2 regions of the Protofrankia sp. Cj3 genome follow, and region 1 is predicted to be linked to the other one. Evidence: riboswitches for the same ligand, from Rfam matches in the RefSeq annotation. Region 1 holds a riboswitch; the other holds the start of a gene.
What was found. A riboswitch is a leader RNA that binds a small molecule or an ion and turns the genes downstream of it on or off. The one in region 1 is predicted to bind cyclic di-AMP.
Positions count from the first base shown of each region.

Region 1 (4,062 bases):
TAGCTATTTCATACTAGGAACAACGACATATCACCCGACAGCGGGATTCACGGAGACCACGCTGTCGGCTACCGTAATCGCCTGTGTCAGGCCTTCGTGCGGGAGTTCACAGTCAACTGCCGTCCCAGCCGCGGGCTAGCGGCAGCGTACGGTTACAATCCGTTCTCAGTCGCAACGCGGGCGTGGGTGGCAATGACGACGCCCCCCGCCGTATCCACACCATCACCTGTGACGTCGACCGCGACATCCGCGACATCCGCGACGCGATCCGATGACCCAGCCGACATACCCGGTCCGTAACGATCTTATCGCCGAGCTGGCGACAAGACTGGAGCAGCTCGATCAGATCCTTGGGCGGCTGGAGGATGCCGAGCGGCAGGCCGCCGACGCCAGCGAGCGCCTGATGCGCACCCGGCGGTGGCAGGAGGAGACGGTCCGCGCGATCCAGGACGAGCGAGCGCAGATGCGCACCCATCAGCGGGCGCTGGACGATCTCGCGGACCGCGCACAGGCGGCCGTCGAGGCCCTGTCCGGCCAGTACCGCTCCCTGCCCCCGGAGATTCACGAACTCGCGGTCGAACTGCACGTCCTGCAGACCGCGGGCCTGCTCTCCCGCCGCGACACCCGCGCCCGGCGCCGCTGACGCCGACCCGTCCCAGGCCGCGGACATCCTCTCGCACAGCGGATTTCGGAGCGGGAAATCCCATAACGGCTGACACAGTGCGTAATCTAGCGAGCCTATTCATTAAGACAATTTTCGCTACTACATGTCAGCGATATATAGCTGTCGGCACTCAAGCACCCCCCCGTCGCCGGACCGTCACCGCTATGGCGTAATGTCATCTTCCGCATCCTGTGGGTCATGGCATGGCAAGCCTCCGTCTGGGCGACCTGTCGCAGTGGCCAGCAGATCAAGATAGAGCGGCGAGTGATCGGCAAGGAGGATGAGAGGAACCGCTATGGTCACTTCTGCGAGTACTCGCCGTAGTTGTGAGGGACTAGTATTTGCTGGCACCATCCTTTTGAACTAGTCTCGCGCCGACGTCACGACAACACCGGGCCGAACGCCGAATCCTGCCCACGGCCCCGGTGTCCCCTCCGAGTCGTCACCAGGGCAGGAGCGGGGGACCCATCCTCCACCGGTTTGGCACCGAGCCACGGTGCCGACCTAGGGGTGAAGTGAGTCGTGTGCTGGTCGCACGGCCCACCGGGCAGCCCAGCCCGAACCCGACAGCTCACCTCGCAGGCGAACGGGAAGGATCACAGTCTTGTCTGCGCCCGATGTGCAGCTTGATCCGGCAATATGGCCATGTTCGTCGCCGACGGCGTCGCTGTCCTCGCTGCGACCTCAGGCCGAGACACCTGGGCGTCCAGCCCGCGGCAGGCACCGCGCGCCCGCTCCGCCGTCGGCCCCCGGCCGCGTCCGGGCACGTGCCGCGGTCGCGGCGATGACAACCGGCACGGTTGCGGTGTCAGGCGTCGCGCTGGCCGGCTGCGCCCCGACCGACTCAGGGATGGACGAGACTTCGGTCAGTTCCCGGATCACCCTTGGCTCTCAGTTCGGAAGCCAGGCGTCACTCGCCGGTCTGCGCACGTCCGTTATCAACCCGGCCACCTCGGTTGGCCCCGGGTCCATCACCAGCCATGTGATCGATCAGGCTGACCTGCACCCCAAGTCAGGTGTCGCGCTCAGGGTCACTAATCCGGACGTGTCAGTACAGGCCGACCAGCCCATTGACATGGGCTTCTCCCTCGAGGACGGGACGACCCACGCGCCGCTGTCAAACCAGCTCATCAAAATTCAGGTAAAGCTGCCTGACGGCTGGGCAACATTCAAGCACCTGTATACTAACGAGCAGGGCTTTGCGAGCTACACTGCCAAGGTTCTCACCACCACACAGATCACTGCTATCTTCGACGGAACGGATGCCCTGCAGTCGGCTCGCTCCTCGAACGTTGGTACTATGACGGTGGTGCCCAGTCCGGTCCCCGCGCCTCCGGCGCAGGCCGCCGGCTCGGCCGCTGCTGCCGCGTTTCGGGTATCCACCTCCGATACAGCGGATGCTACGATGCCAGTCGGATCGCTCGGTGAAAGAGCTGTCTATCTGGCCGCGCAGCAAGCCGGCAAGCCTTACGTGTATGGTGCGGAGGGCCCCTACTCCTTCGACTGTTCCGGCCTGGTTCAGTATGTTTTCAAACAGCTCGGCCGCAGTCTCCCCCGCACCGCGGAAGAACAGTACGAAGCCACGGCCCATGTGTCGCAGTACAATAAGCAGGTCGGCGACCTCATCTTCTTTGGTACGCCGGGAAACATCTACCACATCGGCATCTATGCCGGCGGTGGCAAGATGTGGGCGGCACCAAAGTCCGGTGAAGTCGTTTCGCTCAGAGATATCTACACCACGTCATACTCAGTCGGCCGGGTCAGTTAGCGGCCAGCGGCCTCGCTCGTTGACTCCTTCATCTCACTGATATGACTGACGCAGTCAGCCTCTGAAAAACATATAGCGGGTTCACGCGTGTCCTCCCCCTCCGGTCACGCGTGAACCTCACCGCCAGATCGGTGTTGTCGATATAAACACCGGTCTGGCGGTCCCAAACCACAACTGGATGTCTCCAAAGACTTCCGCTGGTCGGATCGAGCCAACCCCCCCGGCTCGCAATGCCCGGCGGAACACGGGCTTCCCCGGCCTTTCGCACTGAACCCCCCCCACAGTGCGCTTGGCCGGCGGAGGTCCTGGGCTCCCGCTGGTCGGCCGTGCCACCCCCCCGGCCAAGCCGACCGGCGGGAGCCCTCTCAACGACAGCCGACGAGGCGGGTCGAGGATTGATCCACAAATTGCCGGGATCTCCAGCTCGCTTCAGACCGAAGGCCACGCGAAAACACCATCATCGCGTGGCCTTCGGTGGCCGCTTAGAGTGACCGGCAATAGGGCGTTCGATCAGGGAGCGGCGACCGCTTAGCCCTTGATGTCCTTTGAGAATTTCCACAGCTCGCTGGTCGTGGCTTCGTTCCATTTCCGCCCTGGCGCAAGAGCCACTGGCTTGACATGGACCCGTGAAGGACACGCGGGGAGCGGCCCGACCGTGTTCACCGTCCCGACCGCCGTGAACAGTGGCTGCTGGGCGGGGTCGAGCGGGCCGCAGGCCACCGTGAGCGCGAGGCGGCCGCCCTCTCCCGCACCCCAGATGTAGATCCGGGACATATCGATGTTCGATCGCTCCTTGGCGACGTAACGGACCACGTCCCACAGATACCGCGCGTCCTGACCGTTGGTCTGCCAGGTACTGGCCACCGCCTCCGGATACACCAGAGCGAACTTCTGTTGATCAGCAAGCGCGGACACCTTACTGTCCTTCTCGATCGTCGCCGCGTCACTCTCGTCGTCATGCAGGACGAGGAGCAGCGGCACCGGCTTCTCGGGCTTGGCCTCGGCGTGGACCGCAAGCTCCCGGCCCGCGGACTCGTAGCCCGCCGGAATCTCGGCGCGCTCGGTCTTCACCTCGGGTGAGTGATGCCCGTAGGCGAGGGCAACGACGACCACGCCAGCGGCCACCAGCACCCGTCGACGGTTCTTGCTCCACAGCTCTTTCCCGGCTTTGAGCGGATTCGACGCCACCAGACAACCGAACCACACCGAGAGCCGTTGATTCGGCAGATTCGACACGTGGCGTGGACGAGTCGGGCACCACAGCCGTGGTCTGGCACACACCCGTGCGGGTTGACGCCAACGGCAACCAGCCGGGCGGACGCGGCCAGGCGCCAGCGGCCGCTCCACGGATCCGTCGCGGCGGCCCCAGGACACCCGCTTCGTGCCGATGGTGTATCCACAAGAATCTGTAGAGATCCGAGACGCCGCGGACGGATGACATGGCGTAGGGATGAGGCCGAGGTGGACAATGAACAAGCACTCGATCATCGGGCGCTGGAGAAGATCGAGCATGAGCTGGCCGTGCTCGGCCGCCGGGCCGAACGGTTCCGCATGGCCATCGCGGACGGCTCCGGCCCGCCTCTCGACCGTTCCGCCTATCTGCTTCTCAGCTATCTGTACGACCACGGCT
Region 1 covers NZ_CAKJTR010000029.1:174-4,235, reverse strand. The annotation lists gene MJ783_RS06155 (hypothetical protein) at 272-643, shown strand; cyclic di-AMP (ydaO/yuaA leader) riboswitch at 1,092-1,263, shown strand; gene MJ783_RS06150 (C40 family peptidase) at 1,449-2,432, shown strand; gene MJ783_RS06145 (plasmid partitioning protein) at 2,961-3,620, opposite strand; partial or broken gene MJ783_RS06140 (MarR family winged helix-turn-helix transcriptional regulator) at 3,894-4,062, shown strand, end outside.

Region 2 (4,062 bases), on a different contig from region 1:
ACGATCTCACACACGCTCTGAAGCCCACGACAGCGGTGCGGTGCTGGCGATGCGGATGGAGATGGCTGATTGCTGTTGGTCACGAGTGTTTGACCTTCTCCTGTAGTCAACAGTGTTGACGACCCACGCCCGCGATTTGATCTTTAATGTTGACCGTTCCTTGTGCGCGAGCTGGCCAGCCTGCTTTGCTGGCAAAAAATCGATGATTGTCAGCTGGATCCGCGACAGCTCGCCTTGCGGGCGACGCGAGCCGGCGTGACGGAGGTGCACGTGCCCGTTGATTTTGATCACGGCCCGGTGGTCGACGATCTCACCCGGCGTACCGCCGAATTTGTGCGGACCGTCGTCATGCCCGAGGAGGAACGCTTCGGGGGCGTTGCCGCGCGCGGCGGCGACGCGATGCGCGCACGGCTCCAGCAGGCAGCCAAGGATGCGGGGATCTTCGCCCCGCACGTACCGGCGCTGTACGGCGGGCACGGCCTGGACATGCGCGGCCGGGCGCCCGTGTTCGAGGAGGCGGGCTACTCGCTGTTCGGCCCGCTGGCGCTGAACATCGCCGCTCCCGACGAGGGCAACATGCACCTGCTCGAGGTCATCGCGACGGCCGGGCAGAAGGAGCGCTACCTGCGGCCGTTGGCAACCGGTGCGGTGCGTTCCTGCTTCGCGATGACGGAGCCCGCGCCCGGAGCGGGGTCGGATCCGACCGCGCTGACCACACGCGCGGTGAAGGACGCGGGCGGTTGGCGGATCGACGGCCGCAAGTGGTTCATCAGCGGCGCGGACGGCGCCGGATACGCGATCTGCATGGCCCGCACCTCGGGCGAGCCGGGGCAGCGCGGCGGGGCGACGATGTTCCTCGTCGACGCGGGCAACCCTGGCATGAAGATCGTCCGTCATATCGAGACCCTGGACGAAAGCCTGTACGGCGGCCATTGCGAGGTGCTGTTCGACGGCTGCATGGTAGCGCACGAGGCTGTGCTCGGCGAGGTGGACAAGGGCTTCGACTACGCCCAGGTCCGCCTCGGCCCGGCCCGGACGACCCACTGCATGCGTTGGCTGGGTATTGCCCGGCGGGCCCAGGACATCGCCGTGGCCAGGGCCGCGGACCGGCGGCTGTTCGGTTCCCGGCTGGCGGAGCTGGGCATGGCTCAGGCGATGATCGCGGATAACGAGATCGACATCGCCGCGTCCCGTGGGCTGATCATGCAGGCCTGCTGGGAGCTCGACCAGGGCCGTTCCGGAGCCCAGTCGACCGCGATCGCGAAGACCTTCACCGCCGAGGCCGTGTGGCGGGTCGTCGACCGCTCGCTGCAGATCTGCGGCTCTCTCGGTATCTCCGGGGATGTGCTGTTGTCGCGCTTCCTGCGCGAGGTGCGTCCCTTCCGCATCTATGACGGACCGTCGGAGACCCATCGCTGGGCGATCGCCCGCCGGGTGGTCCGTCGGCACCATGACAGCCGTCCAGACGCACCATGACGGCTGGTAGCGCCAACCTGTTTCCGGTTGTTGTCCGTGGGCTGCCTGGCCGGATGGTTAACACGAACGGTAACCAACTTGCGGCGAAATTCGCGGAAAATTAGGCCTTGCGGTCACAGGGCGTAGTTCGCTACCGTGGCCGGGCTCTCAGTAGCACCGGGCCGGACGCCGAGTTCTGCCCTCGGCCCGGTGTCCCCTCCTCACCATCGCCAGGGCAGAAGCGGGGGACCCAGGTCCCGCCGGGCGTCGTTGCCACTACGACGTCCTTGGGGTGAAGCCGGCCGCACATCCCGTGCGTGCCGACCGGGCTTCCCGGCCCGAACCCGACAGCTAACCTCGCAGGCGTACGGGAAGGATCATCGTTGCCTGCAGATCAGGCGTGCTCAGATCCGGCCGACACGATTATTTCCCGCCGCGGTCGTCACCGTGCGCAGCCGGTCAAGCCCAGTTTTGGCCGTCGCTCCGCGCGCGCCGTGGTTGCCGCCGCGGCTACCGGTACCGTTGCCCTGACCGCTTTGTCAGCCCCGGCGCTGGCAAACGACACCGGGGCCGACAGCCCGACCGATGCGCCCCAGGCCACCGCCGCCGTGCCGGCCTGGGCCGGTGACACCACCGCCGCGGGAGCCCCCGGGACAGCCCCCGCGGAGCCCGGTCCGGCCACGGGCGCCACGGGCGCCACGGGGGCGGAGGAACCAGCACGTGGGCTGGCGGGACAGCAGGACCAGAACAGCGCGTCAACGCAGCAGGACAGCGCGTCGCTGTCCGCCGGGAGCCTCGGCGAGAAGGTTGTCTACCTGGCATCGAAGCAGGCGGGTAAACCGTATGCGTGGGGCGCGCAGGGCCCGAACTCCTTCGACTGCTCTGGTCTTGTCCAGTACATTTACAAACAGCTCGGCCGCAGTGTGCCGCGGGTGACCGACGCCCAGTACGCGGCGTCGCGGAAGATATCGCAGGATGCCAAGCAGCCCGGCGATCTCATTTTCTTCGGTCAGCCCGGAAACATCTACCATGTGGGAATCTACGCCGGGAACGAAATGATGTGGGCCGCGCCCCACACCGGCACCGTCGTTCGGCTGCAGAAGATTTATTCCGCGAGTTATCTGGTCGGCCGCCTGGGGTGATGACCGGGCCGGACCGCCAGGCGGGTACGCGCCGATCAACGTTACTGATCCGATCAACGATACTGAGGTGAACTGGCTGCTCATGTCCAGTGGAACACTATCCAGCGGAACACACCGAAGAAGTCACCGGAAAATGCGAGGAAAAAGCCACCGGAAGCAGCCCGAACGCAACCGCGGCGCGGTGGCTGCCGCCGCCGGTGTCATCGGCGCGACGGCGGGCATGATGCTGACCGCGAGTCCGGCGAGCGCGAGCCCCGTGGCTCCGCCCAGCACGAGCGCTGTCGCTCCAGGAATTGTTTCTGACGCTGCCATCGCCGGTGCTGGCAGGAACGCGGGGCTGGCTGGCTGCGCCGGGATACCGCTGGGAACCTGGGTCGCGGTCGCACTGGCCGAGTCCGGCGGCAACCCGGACGCGCACAATTCCAGCGGCGAGGATTCCCGCGGACTATGGCAGATCAACATGCGGGCGCATGCGAGCTGGGTCGGCGGGGCGGATCTGTTCGATCCAGCCGTCAACGCACAGGCCGCCAGGCGGGTATGCGACGTGCAGGGCATCGGAGCATGGAGTACGTACACCAACGGCTCCTACCGCCGGTACCTCGGGCGGGGCGCGGCGGCTGCCGCCGCCGCCGGCGCGGGCGGTGACAGCGGCGCAAGCGCTTACCCGGCCGTTCCCAGCGGCCCTGTCAACACTTCTGCCCAGGCCGACGCGCCCGGTGTGGCAATGGCACGACCGGACGCGCCGGCTCCCCGCGTGCAGGCGGTCCGTTACACGCACCGCCTGCGTCCCGGCGTCCGTCAGATTCAGCGGCAATTGGCCGGGTACGGCTACCCGGTCGCGGTGGACGGGAATTTCGGGCCGCGCACCACCGGAACAGTAAAGGCCTACCAGCGCCGGCACGGGCTGGTGGCCGACGGCGTTGTCGGTCCGCGGACCCGCGCCGCGCTGTTCCATTCCGCCGCTTAGTGGTCGTTGAGCGCTCGTTGAGCGGTCGACAAGAGGGGACGCGGCGACGCACGGGCACCCCGGCACCCCGGTCGCCACCTCCGGCGTTATCCCTGCGCATGGGTATCACGCTGGGCATATACAGCTCGCGGCAAAGCGCGGTTTTCCGCAGAAAATCCGCAACGGAGGACATGGATATCTGTGCCCCTGTTGCCGGGCGCTCGTGATTTCCGGTTGACTCCTGGTTCGGGTGTCGTAGATTGAGAGGCTCCGGCAACAGGACTGTCCGGCTCGCGCCGCCCGGGCGGCGCCTCGCGTCGTTGTCGTCGGTCCACGCCCAATACCAGGGCGCATCCTTCCGCGGCCTCGCGATCCATCCACCCGGACGCCGCTGCCTGATCGAACGCTCTGCTGCCGGAGCCTCGCATGGCTGAAAAACGACGACTCGTGGTGGAGGCGATCGAATGGAGCAGCAGCAGGCGCAGCAAGTTGAGCAGTATCTACGGCAGAACTGGCGGG
Region 2 covers NZ_CAKJTR010000071.1:8,559-12,620, forward strand. The annotation lists gene MJ783_RS11800 (hypothetical protein) at 7-291, opposite strand; gene MJ783_RS11805 (acyl-CoA dehydrogenase family protein) at 271-1,476, shown strand; cyclic di-AMP (ydaO/yuaA leader) riboswitch at 1,674-1,835, shown strand; gene MJ783_RS23655 (C40 family peptidase) at 1,839-2,597, shown strand; gene MJ783_RS11815 (peptidoglycan-binding protein) at 2,731-3,564, shown strand; gene MJ783_RS11820 (hypothetical protein) at 4,008-4,062, shown strand, end outside.
Region 2: linked by a shared signal. The riboswitch ahead of MJ783_RS23655 (C40 family peptidase) and the one ahead of MJ783_RS06150 (C40 family peptidase) in region 1 are both predicted to bind cyclic di-AMP.